One region of the Alteromonas sp. KUL17 genome, then DNA from elsewhere that is predicted to be linked to it. Evidence: predicted binding sites of a transcription regulator. Region 1 holds the regulator's gene; the other holds the start of a gene.
The links. The regulator ArgR, encoded in region 1, controls arginine synthesis, uptake and breakdown. The targets are predictions, from matches to a motif close to ANTGAATANNTATTCANT.

Region 1 (8,120 bases):
ACGTAAGAACGTATCCAGCCTTTTCTAGCGGATGCTAGTACATCCGCTTCAGGCGTTATTAGCCGTTTACGAAGTCTACGCCTAGCTTGATGTCGCCACGTAGGCCTTCAAGCATGTCGTTTTTCGCTTTTTCTTCAAATGCGCTTAGCTCGCCGTATGGCAAGATTTCTTCAACACCGTTTGCGCCTAGGCGAACTGGATGTGCAAAGAATGCTGCGTCGTCGCTGTCGTCAGTTTGTACATAAGTGTACTCAACAACGTTCTCACCCTGCATTGCTGCAACTAGAGATAAACAGAAACGTGCTGCTGCTTGACCCATTGATAGGGTTGCAGAACCGCCGCCCGCTTTAGCTTCAACAACTTCAGTACCAGCGTTTTGGATACGAGTAGTTAGGCTAGCAACTTCTTCGTCTGAGAACTCTACACCTTCAACTTGTGAAAGTAGAGGAAGAATAGTTGTACCAGAGTGACCACCGATTACCGGTACGTGCACAGAAGATACATCTACACCTTTAAGTTCAGCAACAAACGTTTCAGCACGGATAACGTCTAGTGTCGTTACACCGAAAAGCTTGTTCTTGTCGTAAACGCCTTTAGCTTTTAGCGTTTCAGCTGCAATAGCAACAGTAGTGTTAACTGGGTTAGTGATGATACCAACACACGCGTTCGGGCAGTTATCAGCTACACCTTCGATTAGGTTTTTAACAATGCCGGCGTTGATGTTGAACAGATCAGAACGATCCATACCTGGCTTACGAGGCATACCCGCTGGAATTAGAACAACGTCTGCTCCAGTTAGTGCATCAGCTAGGTCATCTTTACCGTGACCGGTTACTTTTACCGCAGTGGGGATGTGGCTCAAATCAACGGCAACACCAGGAACAACTGGCGCTACGTCGTAAAGCGCTAAATCTGAACCTGCTGGCAATTGTGTTTTCAACAACAAAGACAGCGCCTGACCAATACCACCGGCAGCACCTAACACGGCTACTTTCATACCATTTCTCCTATGGGATTACTTCACGTATTTAAACGGAACGTCACACTAATGCAACGCGGGGGAAAACTCAATCACCGGATCGTCTTATTAACGTTATTTATGGCGATTTTATCTCGATATTCATTATCATGAATGATTATGCAAAGAAATTGCGCAAAGTCTACCTGTACGGCACAATATACGCATACTAAATATAATTCCTAACGATAACCCTCAAAAAAGAAAAGAGCGCTAATGGCAAACGCAAAACAAGAGCAACTCATCAAAGCTTTTAAAGAAATTCTTAAAGCCGAAAGTTACGGTTCCCAAGGCGAGATTGTTGATGCTTTAAAAGCTCAAGGTTTCGACAACATCAGCCAATCTAAAATCTCTAGAATGCTAAGCAAATTCGGTGCGGTACGCACGCGAAATGCCCGAGGTGACATGGTGTATTGCTTGCCTCCAGAGCTAGGTATGCCTACGGCTAAAAGCCCTCTTAAACAGCTGGTACTGGATATCGTTCACAACAACGTAATGGTAATCATTAGAACCAGCCCTGGTGCTGCACAGCTTATTGCGCGCTTGCTTGACTCATTAAGTAAGAAAGACGGAGTTTTGGGCACCATTGCAGGTGACGACACTATTTTCATCGCGCCAGCGGATGTATCTAGAATCGAAGAACTAAGACAGCGTGTTGAAGACCTGTTTGAGAACGTTTAGCCAAAGCGATGTTGTTCATTGACACGATTACGCTCGAAAAGCGCTTCGAGTGCAATCTTAGCTACTAGAGACAAAGAAACCGCATGGCTAATGCGGTTTCAATATTTATAGGATTTTAACGTCGATTAAGACAGAAGCTTGATAAGGGCATCAGCCGCGGGCCGTGACGATGGAGGATTTTGTCCAGTAACCAATAAGCCGTCTGTGCAAACTTTTACAGCAAAATCTTCTACACTTTCGTAATTCCCGCCTTTCTTCACCAACTCATCTTCAACAAGGTAAGGTACAACATCAGTGAGCTCCATCGCTGCTTCCTCGCTGTTCGAGAAACCGGTAACCGACTTTCCTTCCACTAAATATTTACCGTCAGGTGTTTTGACGTCTTTCAGTACAATTGGTGCATGGCACACCGCGCCAACGGGCTTATTTGCCGCTATAGTGTCTTCAATGAGTTTGATAGAATGCGCGTTATCCGACAAGTCCCACAAAGGGCCGTGGCCTCCCGGATAGAAGACCGCGTCAAACTCTTCCGCACGCACATCTTCAAGGGGTATTGTTGACGCCATCGCACTGCGTGCTAGCTCATCTTTGGTGTAACGTATAGCGTCATCTGTCATCGCATCATCAGCAAGGCTGTTGGGATCAATAGGTACCTGTCCGCCCATCGGCGATGCCAGCGTAATAGTATAGCCTTGGTCTTTAAATGCGTAATATGGCGCTGCGAACTCTTCTAACCACATGCCGGTCTTCTTTCCTGTATCACCCATAATTTCGTGAGACGTCATAACCATTAGCATACGTTTTGTCATAAGCCCTCCTTGCGAGCATTTAAAAATTTGTCGCTTATTACTTCGGCTAAAGTACGCAGTTAGATCATTAAAAAGGCGAGAGATCGCTTGATAACATGGTCGTTAGATAAATGAGCATTATAAAAAAATGCCACTTCCTGTTAAGGAGAGTGGCACCTAACACTACAACATGTCTTAGGGAAATTAACCATCGCGGTCAGAAGCGGTAGTTAACACCTATACGCATTTCCCATAGAGACGCGTCACCCTGACGTGGCGTAGGGTTCGCAGTTCCTATTACAACTCGATTAAACTCAGGTTCTTCAAGCACACCCCAATCGTCGTTTATCAAATTCGTGAAATTATTGATTACAAATGAGACCTGCGCGGTGTGGTCTTTGTGGAAAGCCGGAATGTCTTGTCTAATCGCAACATCAACCTTAGTCCACCAAGGACTCTCTTCTGAGTTTCGAGCAACGCCAATTGGTAATACTGCTTCATCATCGATGTAAGGTGTAAAGCCGAAGATTGCATTACTGTCATCTTGAGAAAAGACCTCACTGTAAGGCCTACCTGATTGCGCCACGCCGAAAGCGGAGAATATCGTGTTATAACCGTCGATAAGCTCAGTGACATAACGGAAATCAACCGTTAATCGATGCTTGATATTCCAATCGGACAGTGATGCAACATCTTCGTTAGGATTAGTAAATGCGCGGTATTGGTAGTTAGAGAAGGCAACGGAACTGGTCATGGGTTGAACATCTTCCGCATCGCTGTAGTTATAACCTGCAGTTACGGAAATACCGTTATCCCACGACTTATTCATCGTCGTAGTAAATGAGTACGACGTCACTGTTTTGTCAGAATTGGTTAATTCAAGTGAACCGTAACCGGTCAGTTCGTAGTCGATGTAACCATCATCAGTGAAACCCACCTCGTCAAACCCTAAATACTTAATCATAGCTTGGTCTTGAGCAACACTCACTAATAGATCTACGTTAAACACGTAGTCTTCGTCCGTGATGTGAGTCACGCCAGCAGAGAACTTCCATTCGCTCGGCATTTCAAAGTCTGGGTCAAGGTTATTACTTTCAAAGTTCTCACCTAGGCCTGCGTCCATTAGCGCATCAAGATCAGACGGCACTGAGTAACCAGGGCCAGCAGTAACGCCGTCTTCTGTATTTACCCAAGTAACGCTGCCGTCAAACAAGTTAGCATAGTCACCCTCTACCTCCCCACCTAATACGTTGGTGTTTTGGTAGTTATTGGTCATCCAAACGTTAGGGTTTCCGCCAGAGAATAGACCGAAGCCACCACGCAGCTCTGTACTATCACTTAGGGTGTAGTTAATACCAACTCGTGGCTGAAGCAATCCTATACCGTCGAGGTTTGCAGTATTGCTGTAACCATTCTTTTCAGTAAATTCCGTATTTTCAATAGGTCTGTCAGACGTTGTTGTCCAGTCGTAACGTAAGCCCGCGACCACTTTTAAATCGTCGGTTAAATAAAACTCGTCTTGAGCGTACACCGAGTGAGACTTGAAGCCCCATTCTGCAGCGCGATCTAACAACTCACCGGAATAGGCGTAACCATACTCGATTTCGGCATTGGTTCCGTTAACGAAGTCATCTAAGCTTTCAAAAAAGATGGATGTTTCAGAGTGCTGCACAAATAGATTATAGATATCAAGGTCATCGCTCTCGTAACCAAAAGTAAGCGTATGCCCATTATCAAAATAATAGTTACCACGGAACATTAGGCTGATCGCTTCCCAATCTAATTGGTTTACTTGACGACTATCGTCAGATCCTAAGTAAACCGTAAGGTCATCAGCATCATCTTCTGTTTCCATATCGAACAAGATTTTGATCTCACCAAAATCGTTATCACCAGGAGAACCATTTCCGTACATGGAGCGTTGAAGGTTATCTAACTCTGTACGCGAGATACGAATTTCAGTCGAAAATTTGTCTGTCCAGTCAGAGTACAAGACACCTACGAATGTTTGAAGTTCTGCGCCTCGCTCATATAAGTGGCTAGACAGCTCAAATTCGTTAGCATCACCATCAGACTCTACGAAATTGTTACCATCGTTATAATTATAGGTGAATGCAAAACGGTGGTTATCATTAATGTTCCAGTCTAATTTAACAAGTAGCTTTTCATCTTCGTTTGGCATGCTTAGCGGCGTTGTTCCCGCATCGAAGTTGTACAGAGATTGAGACACCGTCTGAATAGTTTCTAGCTGATCTTGAGTAAGTGCAACTTCGTTGATTGCGCCTGAACCAATGGCACCGCGATCGAAGGTGTTAGCACCTTCAAGCTTTTCGTATGCTGCAAAGATGAATAATTTATCCTTGATTAGCGGTGCGCCAACGGTAAAGCCATAACGCTTCTCGGTATAGTCACCAAGCGTAATGTCATCACCTTCAAGTGAGTCACCACGTAAGCTGTCGCTACCGAAGTCGTAGAACGCAGTACCATGAACTTCATTAGTCCCTGTTTTACTTACCGCACTGATGTTACACGCAGAGAAACCACCGTAAATTACGTCGAAAGGTGCAATTTCAACTGAAACGCCAGCAATAGCGTCGAAAGAAAAAGGCATTCTTTCGGTTGGGTAGCCATTTGAGTTAAGACCGAAAAGGTCGTTCATACGAACACCGTCAACAGTCAAGCTGTTGAAGCGCGGGTTTTTACCCACACACTGAATACCGTTGCTACCGCCTTCATCTACGTAAATACGTGGGTCGATACGAACGATGTCTGTGATGTCACGGTTAATTGCTGGTGCCTCTTGAAGAGTAGAAAGGTCGAAGCTTGCTACCGGGCCCGTTTGACCGAAAGATAAGCTGCTAACCTGAGAACCAGTAACGACAATGTTTTCGTATTCAGCCGCAGGCTCAAGCATACGCTCGATAGACGCTGATTCACCAAGCTCTAAGTAAACATCGTTGATAGTCTGATCAGCGAATTCGTCAGAGTTAATAACAACTGTATATGGACCACCTACGCGAAGACCTCGCAGACTGAACGTACCACCGTTATTTACCGTTACAGTTTTCACTGCGCCTGTTGGAACGTGAGTTACAGTTACAACTGTACCTGCTGCGGGGTTACCCTGCGGACCTACTATTTTGCCGTTCAATTCCGAGGAGGTAACTTGTGCCATAGCCGTAGAGGATAAACCAATCGATATTGCCACAGCAGCGGCGACACGATTGAATCGAGTGAGTGTTCTCATGTGTAGTTTCCTTTTTTATTTCTATTTGCAGTGCTACGACTTAATGCGCTGTCATACGTTTAGCTCTGAATAACTATCACAGAGCCAATCTATTACATTTTTGTGACAAAAATAGACGAGTGTCAACATTCTGGTGAGAAACACCAATATACTAGGGGGATATTATTTCTTTCGTATGACAATTTGCGAGAATAGGAATACTTGCAGGGCGGGTTGAACGCAAAAAAAAGCCCGATTTCAATTCAGTATCGAAATCGGGCTTAATAACAAGAGCGTAATAAACTAAGTCATATGTCGCTTAATTAATACGCGGTGCTTAATTGATAAATGTTCTTTTTATATTAGAACGTATATCTAACACCCACTTTAATACGCCACGTAGACTCATCCACTTCGAACTCATCCCAGTTTTGACCCGCGTTACCATCAAACGCATTGGTATACTGATACTGGTTGTTCTCGTTAACACCTTGTAAGTCGAACAAATCAACACTTGAATACTCGACTTGGTACACTTTACCCCAATCGTCATTCAACAAGTTTGCAAAGTTTTCAATTGAAAGGTAAACCTTCCCTTTGTGGTCATCATAGAACCCTGGTACTTCCTGAGAAATATAAAGATCCATTGACGTGATCCAAGGCTGAGAACCCGTATTTTTAGGAATGATAGAACCCGCATAACCTTCAAGGCCTGCCGCTGTCACTACTTCCATGATTTCTTCGTAGCTTAAACCACCTTCGAAGTCCATAAGCGGATCGTTCGGACCTTCAGGGATGTAAATCTGGTAATCACCGCCGTTGATACCAAATTGATCACCGAAGTCAGGATCGTTGTAGAGGCCCAATGTGTGAGAGAAGCGACGACCAGAACGTCTTTCAAAGAACAGGTTAAAGTCTGTATTGTAACCAGTAAAGAACTGATGCGTATAACCAAGGTTTAATACAAAGCGGTGCGGTACTTCAAAATACGCAGTATCAACATTTGGCTCATTGCGGTTTGTCGCAATATTGAAAACATAGTTAGATTCTGCTGTAGAACTTGTTCCAGGCGCGCCCTCAGTAATGTCTTGATGCGTATATGACATGTTTAGGCTAATACCGTTGTCCCATTGTTTACCTAATGCAGTAGTAAACAGAATGCTTCGGCCACCGTCAGAAGCGTTCGTCAGTTGTATATCGTAGTTTCCAGCATTATCTGTACCATCGTATACACTGCCGTAAATAATACGGCCATCTGCAAGAGTTACCTCAGGCGTTCTGGCTAACTCAACCCACGCTGCCGCATCTTTCTTGTCAACGTACGTTAATTCTGTTGTCCACGAGAAGTTGTTGCCTAAGCCTTCTACGTCGAAGATATAATCAGCTGCGATTTGATAGCGCCAATCAGACGGCATATCGAAATCAGGGTCAATTGAGTTGGTAGAACCTGAGCCGATTGAAAGCTGATCTTTAAGCACCTGAGGTACTTGATCAAACATAACATTCTCTGGCGCGATACTTTCTGTCGAATACTGGTCCAACGCTACACCGTTTTTGGTGTAGGCATTCGATATCCAAACAAGTGGAGAACCACCAGTGAAGCGACCTACACCACCGCGTAGAGTAAGATCTTCATTAATTGACCACTCAAACCCAAGACGTGGAAGCACCATAGTATTGCCGTCTAGGTTTTCTGTGTTGGCAAAGTTGTAGGTATCAAGAAAGTTCTGATTCAACATGGGTGAATCTTCAACTGTCAGATATTCAACGCGTAAACCTGCGGTTACTTCAAAATCTTCAAATAGCTCAAAGTTGGCTTCGCCATACGCTGTATAAAGCGTACTATCAACATCGTAGGCGATATCATTGATATCGTTTGTATACGCATTTGAGTATTCAACCAGGTCTGGTGCACGGTTTGCGAAGTCTTCTAAAGTTTCAAACGACCAAGTGCCTGCTGAGTCACGTCCATAAACGTTATAGTTCCATGTATCTTCCATTTCTAGACCGAACTTATACTCAACGTCGCCAGCAAGATATACACCGTGGAAACCTAGAGTCCATACTTCATTCTTCAGCACGTTAGCGTGACGGTTCTCATCCTGGCCCGCTATAATCGTACCGGTTCCAGTTCTAACGTTGATTTCGCCCCAGTCTGAATTTGTATTTGACGCTTGTGTGTAATCTTTGTAGGAAATACTAATTTCAGATGAAAAGTCGTCTGTCCAGTATGAGTAAACGTGACCGGTGTAAATAGTGGTTTCTGAATCTTGCGACCACCCATTAGACGTCATATTCAGTTGAGAATTGCTGCTGGTATAGTTACGAGCAGAGCTATTATCTTGATAGCTATACGTGAAATCAGCGCGATGGTCGCTGTTGATGTTCCAGTCTAGCTTGATTAGCG
Region 2 (8,120 bases), on a different contig from region 1:
GACCTTAGACGACATATCTCGCTTAGCGCCTTCACAGTTAGTTATTTCACCGGGACCATGCACGCCTAACGAAGCGGGCATAAGCTTATCTGCGATTGAACATTTTGCAGGCAAGATTCCTATTTTAGGTGTATGCCTGGGTCATCAAGCTATAGGTCAAGTGTTTGGTGCCAAGGTAGTAGGTGCACAAGAGATTAAGCATGGAAAAGTTTCACCCCTAACACACCGCAACAGTGGCCTGTTCAAAGGCTTACCTAACCCGTTTAACGTGACGCGCTACCACTCATTGGTTTTAGATCCCGCATCGCTACCTGCCTCACTGAGTGTTGATGCATGGTGTGAAACCGCAAAGGGCACAAAGGAAATCATGGCAATTTCCCATAATCATCACCCTATTTGGGGCGTGCAGTACCACCCCGAGTCACTACTTACCGAACACGGTCATAGCGTACTGGATGCGTTTCTTCAGTTTAAATCAATTTAAGTATACGAGTTTGATGCCGATACGCTTCTATAGTGTAAAAGGTTACGCTTGAAGGCCAGAATTACTCGCAATTCACTGATTTTTCGTTTAACTTTTCATAATTCGTTTTAGCCAATGCGCTGAATAAAGATTATACGAAGCATCGCACACGCAATATCAACAGTTGCAGGGTAAATAAGGCTTGCTTTCAAGCAGTAGCTACCATTTTCATCATTACCGTAGCGAAAGTAATAAAGGCCCCTGATGTACGATAATATTGCCGTTCACCAAAAAGTTATGAGCAGGAGTGCTTTTAATATGACAATGGGGGCAACCACACCGCCCACGATAGATGATCGTTTTGAAAATATGATCATATCGCCAGAGCGAGTGCTGGAAATGCTAGGAAGGCGCAAGGTGGGAGAGGTAAGCTTCGAGCAATCGGAGCAAGGTGATGCGCGCAGGCTGCTACTGCACGTTGAAAAAGTGGCGATTGAAAACAAGCGCCTTCAAGAGAAAACCGAAGCGTCATACCTTGAATCAGTGAGTCACCATCTTCACGAGATCCTTTTAGGTGAATTAACAGAGCAGCTAGGCTATACCGACGAACTCGTTCAAAATGTACTTAACTTGCCCGAAAATATCGGCGAGCTTCTTGATGCACTTTCCGTGAAGGCATGCTCGGTTTCGAAACTAGAGCCAATTGCCGCAACCATGCCATGGCTTTATGATGAACTAATCGTTGTGGTGAATACTCCACGATTTAGACGCAAAGACTCCCGAGGGCGTATCATTGTGGTAGAGACACTGCGCACAGCATTGAGCTTTTTGGGTATTGAAAACCTACGCACATTGATACCGTCGCTCATTTTAAAGCGCGCTATGCCTCAGATTACCGACCCTTACCCGCTAATTAAACAAAAGCTTACGCCTTATACGACTGGCGTTGCTATAACGGCGAAACGCCTTGCAGCACTTACGGATTTAAACAAAAACCAGGCTTATACCCTTGCGATGCTCAGTAATTTGGGGCGCTGTGTCGTAACAAGACTTTACTTCAAACTGTTCGATAAAATTCAGCTACACCTGTTGCAAGAATGCCAGAAAGACAAAGAGCAAAAGCGACATGAAGCGCTACTCAAAGTGGCTCCTTCAGCCAACCACCTTATTGCTCTGCAGCAAGAATTCGCAGATCCAATCAGCGCGGATATTCTGGAGTGGATGCAGTTAATGCGCTTGCCTATTGCAGAACCTATGCGAGCGTGTGCCGATAAAGTACCCGCACAGCCTAAAACACTCAGTAAGGTACTTCATCAAGCCCGAACCTACACACAAATTCGGATGTTACATCAGTTAAAGCTTGTTGAAATGAAAGAAGTAAAGCCGCTTTTCATGGAGCAACGCTACCCTGCAGGTGCACTCGAAAAACTCAAAACCATTGATATTTTCACCCTTCCTTTGGTAAAAAACGAAGAGAATCATTAATTTTTAGTGGATATTCATGCACTCGTTATGCACCTTTTTCATTTCATGTGCATGATGCCCCAAATTATTGACGGTTGCTCAATGCGTTGCCCGTTTTTAGCGACATTAAACAGGTAAGGCTTCCAGTCCTATCCCCCCTTTTTTATTGCCTCACAGTGCATTAAAACCCGTATGCAGCCCTTTTCTCAGCGCAAAAATTGATTATTACTAATTGATATAGCCCAGTAGTTAATAGTTATTCACTTTTCCTGCAAATTAAGCCACAGTCCTTATAAATAAAGGGCTGCAGCCCTTTGCATAGAAGACAAATGTTAAAAAAAATGGCATACTGTTGAACAAATCCGATTAGTTTTTACGCGCCCAATTAACGCTTATCGACCAAAGTAGTACTAAAATGTGCTCATAGATTCGATAGGCCAAATCACACAGTGTGATTGGCGCCCAACGCAGAGGTAACAAAGATGAACGTAACTCGCGCTACATTTGATGATGTAATGGTTCCTAACTATAACCCAGCAGGTATGGTACCTGTTCGAGGTGAAGGTTCACGCGTATGGGATCAAGATGGAGCTGAGTACATCGACTTTGCAGGCGGTATTGCAGTTAACGTTTTAGGTCACTGTCACCCAGAGCTTGTGAAAGCTCTTAATGAACAAGGCAGCAAGCTTTGGCACTTAAGCAACGTTTTCACTAACGAGCCAGCCCTTCGTTTAGCTAAAAAGCTAAATGACGCAACGTTTTCAGATAGAGTTTACTTCGCAAACTCAGGCGCAGAAGCGAACGAAGCAGCATTGAAGCTAGCTCGTCGCTGGGCGCTGGACAAGCACGGTGAAGACAAAAACCAAATCATCGCGTTCAACAAAGGTTTCCACGGCCGTACCTTCTTTACCGTAACAGTAGGTGGTCAAGCTGCTTACTCTGACGGTTTTGGTCCTAAGCCAGGCGCTGTTGACCACTGTGACTACAACGATTTAGCTGCCTTTGAAGCGCTAATTTCTGACAAAACCTGCGCGGTAATGATGGAACCGCTTCAGGGTGAAGGCGGTATTATTCCACCTGATGTAGATTTCGTAAAAGGTGTTCGCGAGCTTTGTGACAAGCACAACGCATTACTTATTTTTGACGAAGTTCAGTCGGGTGTTGGTCGTACTGGTCACCTTTATGCCTATATGGGTCTTGGCGTAACACCTGATATCCTAACAACCGCTAAATCTCTTGGTGGCGGCTTCCCAATTGGTGCCATGCTTACCACAGCAGACATCGCTGCACACCTTAAGCCAGGTACCCACGGTAGTACTTACGGTGGTAACCCACTAGCCTGTGCTGTTGCGGAAAAAGCGTTAGATATCGTGAACCAGCCAGAAGTGCTTGAAGGTGTACTTAAGAAAGAGGCCTTATTCCGTGAACTACTAGGTGCTATCAATGAAAAGTACAACGTATTTGAAGAAGTACGTGGACAAGGCATGCTGTTAGGTTGTGCGTTAAATGAAAAATACCAAGGCCGTGCACGTGACTTCATGATGGCTGCAACGAAAGAGAACCTTATGTGTCTTGTTGCTGGCATGAACGTTATTCGTTTTGCACCTTCACTGGTTATTCCTGATGAAGACATCAAAGAAGGTCTTGCACGTTTTGAACGCGCCGTTGCTGCCGTTGTAAACGCCGAATAATTACAACACGAGTAGCGAACATGAATATCATTCGCCCTATCACGAAGGCCGACTATAACGCGCTTAAAGAAATCGCCGTTGAATCAGGTATTGGCTTTACGTCTTTACCTGTCAACGACGAGTTGCTGCAGCGTAAAATTGATCGTGCAGAAACTGCGTTTAACAAACCAAACGTAACCGAACCTGGCGATGAGTCATACTTGTTTGTAATGGAAGATACCACTACCGGACAGGTAGTGGGAACAACAGGTATAGAAGCGGCTGTTGGTATAGACGATGCGTTCTATCATTACCACCTAAGCAAAGTAGTGCACGCCTCGCGCGAGCTTAACATTCACAACACGGTAGACATTCTAACGTTTTGTAATGACTACACCGGTGTTACTGAAATATGTACGCTGTTTCTTCGCGAACAAGCCCGTGGCGGCATAAACGGCCGCTTCCTTTCAAAGGTTCGATTCTTGTTCATGATGGAGCACCGTGAACGCTTCTCAGAGACAGTTATTGCTGAAATGCGCGGTGTGAGTGACGAAGAAGGACGCTCACCGTTTTGGGAGTGGTTGGAAACCCATTTCTTCTCTATGGATTTTCCTACTGCCGACTACTTAACTGGCATTGGTAATAAAGTGTTTATTGCTGAACTTATGCCGAAGTACCCGATATACGTAAATCTGCTTAGCAAAGAAGCGCAGGAAGTCATTGGCGAAGTTCATGACAAAACACGCCCTGCTCTTCAGCTTCTTGAAGAAGAAGGCTTTTCTTGCCGCGGCTATGTAGACATTTTCGACGCAGGCCCGACGGTAGAAGCAAACTTAAGCCACATCCGCACGGCTCAGTCGAGTTTAAAACTGCCTGTAGTGATTGACGATAGCGCTGCTGCCCAAGGGCAAACGCACTACATCATTAATACATCAGTATCTGATTTTCGTGCAGTTGCCACCGAGATGACGGTAAGCGAAGAAAAGCAAGTTGCCGTACTATCTCGCCAAGCCGCTGCTGCATTGAATGTCAAAGAGGGAGAGCACGTACGCTTCGCCCCCGTTACATTCAGAGATTAAAAGGACACCCACTATGCTACATACACATTTTATCAACGGTGAATGGGTTGCCGGACAAGGTCATGACTTAGCGTCAATTGACCCTGCAAAAAACGAAGTGATTTGGGAAGGTAAGTCTGCGACAGCCTCTCAAATTGATGACGCAATTAACGCTGCTCGTGCTGCACTTCCAGCATGGAGCATGAAAACCGTTGAAGAGCGTCTTGAAATTATTAAGGTTTATGGCACTAAGCTAGAAGAAGCTAAAGCGCACCTTGCCAAAGTTATGGCTAAAGAAACGGGTAAGCCAGAATGGGAAACTGCCACTGAAGTTGGCGCCATGATGGGCAAAATTGGTATTTCTGAAAAAGCCTATTTTGAACGCACGGGTAACGTTGAAAACCCAATGCCTGTAGGTAAAGCCTTCATTCGACACAAGCCTCACGGCGTTGTTGCTGTATTTGGCCCATACAACTTCCCTGGCCACCTGCCAAACGGACACATTGTTCCAGCCCTTATTGCAGGTAACACGGTTGTGTTTAAACCAAGCGATTTGACGCCTATGGTTGCACAAGAAATGGTGAAGCTATGGGATGCTGCTGGCCTGCCAGCGGGTGTACTCAACCTAGTACAAGGTGAAGTTGAAACAGGTAAGGCATTGGCGTCGCATAACGATATCGATGGTCTTTTCTTTACGGGTAGCTCACGCACAGGAAAAATCTTGCACGAGCAGTTCGCAGGTCACCCAGGTAAAATTTTGGCTCTTGAAATGGGTGGTAACAACCCACTCATTGTTAAAGATGTGGCTGATGTTGATGCTGCCGTACATGACATCGTTCAATCTGCTTTCATTACGTCCGGTCAGCGCTGTACGTGTGCACGTCGCCTATTCTTACCAGCCGATGCACAGGGTGATGCAATCCTTGCTCGCTTAATCGAAGTGACCAAGAATATTAAGGTGGGTGATTATGACGCTGAAGATCAACCATTTATGGGCGCAATGATCTCAAGCAATGCCGCTGCACTGATGGTAAAAGCACAGCAAGAGCTTGAAAACCTTGGTGGTAAAGTACTGGTTCGCCTTGAACAAAAAGATGAGAACAAAGGTTTTGCTACTCCTGGCATCATTGATGTGACAGACATGCTTGCTTCACTGCCTGACGAAGAACACTTTGGTCCACTACTTAAAGTGATTCGTTACAGCGATTTTGACGCAGCTATCGCAGAAGCGAATAACACCAGCTTTGGCTTATCAGCAGGTCTTCTAGGCGACAACGAAGAAGATTATCGCTACTTCTTCGCACGCATTCGCGCGGGCATCGTAAACTGGAATAGACCTATTACAGGTGCAAGCAGCGCAGCGCCATTTGGTGGCGTGGGCGACAGCGGTAACCACAGAGCAAGTGCGTTTTATGCAGCCGACTACTGTGCGTACCCAGTTGCTTCAGTTGAGCTTGATAAAGTTACTATGCCGGGCAAATTAAGCCCAGGCTTGTCGATGTAACCCAAGCTTTTCACGTTACAAAAAGGCCGACATGATTTTTGTGTCGGCCAGTTTAGTACCAACCCTATACGAACTATTCGTTTAAAAATAGTCAACGACAGAAAGGACCCTACCACCATGCATAGCAACATCGATACGTTGTTTAGCAACATGTGGGACGATTACGTTACCATCACTCCCTCAGCGCATAAAATTCATGCACTTTTGGCGGGTGAAGAAAACACGAACGACATCGTTAACGACCATGTAGCTTTTCGAACTTTTGCTCTTGATAAAACCCGCTTAGACAAGCTTGCTGCGCACTTCTCAGCATTGGGTTATGAAGCTAAAGGCGACTATGACTTTGAGGCGAAAAAGCTTACTGCAAAGCATTTCGAGCACCCTGACGATACTAAACCAAAAGTATTTATTAGTGAGCTTCGTGTAAATGAGCTTTCTGAAACTGCCCAAGCAATTATCAAGAAGATGGTTGATCAAATGCCTGAGTCTGTAGTGGATGCAGATAACTTCTTGTACTCGGGTAAACATTGGGACGTTACTAAAGCAGAATACGACACACTGCTTAACGAATCAGAATACGCGGCGTGGATGGCGGCATGGGGCTTCCGTGCTAACCACTTTACGGTAAGTGTTAATCACTTAACCCGTACTGACGAGCTTACCGACGTAAACACATTGCTTAAAGAAGCAGGCTTTGTGCTAAACACCTCTGGCGGCGAAATTAAAGGTGGTCCAGACGTATTTTTAGCGCAATCATCAACGATGGCTGACCGTGCTGACGTAGCGTTTAGCGACGAAACTGTGGCAATTCCAAGCTGCTTCTACGAGTTTGCACAACGCTATGAAATGCCTGATGGTAAGCTTTACAAAGGCTTTGTTGCCGCATCGGCAGATAAAATCTTTGAAAGCACCAATGCTAAGTAACGAGCTTGCTTAGTCATTAAAAAAAGCCCGATAGGGCTTTTTTTGTTTATGCTTAGCTGAAGACATTACCGATTAGGCTCAGTAGTATGCCTTGCCAAGAACTGATCGTAAGGCATTGGTTTATCAAAGTAAAACCCCTGCATTAGCTGAATGTCGGCCTGCTCCATGAAAGGCAAATAAGACTCCAACTCTACGCCTTCAGCCACCACATCTATCTGCAAACTCTTTAACATGGCTATCAGACCATTAAATAGCGCATTGGCTTTGCTATCTTGGTGAATACCCTGAATTAAGCTTTTATCCACCTTAACCACTTCAAACTGGAAACTTCGCAAGTAGCTAAGAGATGAAAAGCCACTGCCAAAATCATCCAGAGACAGTCTAAACCCATGATCTCTCAACGTGTTTAATGCTCTAAGTGCTGATTTTTCATCGCGAATAAAGACCGACTCAGTGAGCTCTAGCTCAATAAATTCGGGAGACACATCATTATCCATACAGATAGACATTGCCTGATTTGGAAATTCTGGGTCAAGCATCTGATTAGCGCTGATATTCACAGACAAAGGAATGGCATCACCCTGCTGCGACTCCATTATTGAAATGTAATCACATGCCGCTTCCAGTGCTTGAAGACCAATAGCACTGTCCAGCTTGTGCTCTTCTGCTATGGGAATAAACACTGCCGGCGATACAACACCGTGTAAGCCTGAAATCCAGCGACACAGTACTTCACCGCCTTTTAACTCACCGTTTAGATCATATTTACCCTGAATATAGAAATCGAGTAGGTGGTTCTCTACTGTTCTGCGCAAGTCATTCACCATACTGACCTGCTGGGTCATGCTCTCATAGAGACCTGACTCGTAAATAAACGCCTGCCCTTTACCCAGCTCTTTCGCACGGTACATTGCGGCGTCGGCACACTGCACCAAGCTTTCTAGGTTATCACTATGTTCTGGAAATTCAGCAATGCCAATACTGGCAGACAGCCTAAGCTCCGACGTTTTTACGGTTATGGCGTCTTCTTCTATCTG

Region 2: KUL49_RS16170 (aspartate aminotransferase family protein) is a predicted target of ArgR. The motif match lies at 2,175-2,192, and genes of this name have one in related genera.

Annotation. Positions count from the first base shown of each region.
Region 1 is NZ_BJKJ01000044.1:1,414-9,533, reverse strand. It holds gene mdh (malate dehydrogenase) at 59-997, opposite strand; gene argR (transcriptional regulator ArgR) at 1,235-1,699, shown strand; gene KUL49_RS20465 (type 1 glutamine amidotransferase domain-containing protein) at 1,825-2,508, opposite strand; gene KUL49_RS20460 (TonB-dependent receptor) at 2,705-5,734, opposite strand; gene KUL49_RS20455 (TonB-dependent receptor) at 6,076-8,120, opposite strand, start outside.
Region 2 is NZ_BJKJ01000021.1:48,731-56,850, reverse strand. It holds gene KUL49_RS16180 (aminodeoxychorismate/anthranilate synthase component II) at 1-484, shown strand, start outside; gene KUL49_RS16175 (HDOD domain-containing protein) at 782-1,948, shown strand; gene KUL49_RS16170 (aspartate aminotransferase family protein) at 2,410-3,618, shown strand; gene astA (arginine N-succinyltransferase) at 3,639-4,676, shown strand; gene astD (succinylglutamate-semialdehyde dehydrogenase) at 4,690-6,159, shown strand; gene KUL49_RS16155 (DUF1338 domain-containing protein) at 6,277-7,083, shown strand; gene KUL49_RS16150 (bifunctional diguanylate cyclase/phosphodiesterase) at 7,149-8,120, opposite strand, start outside.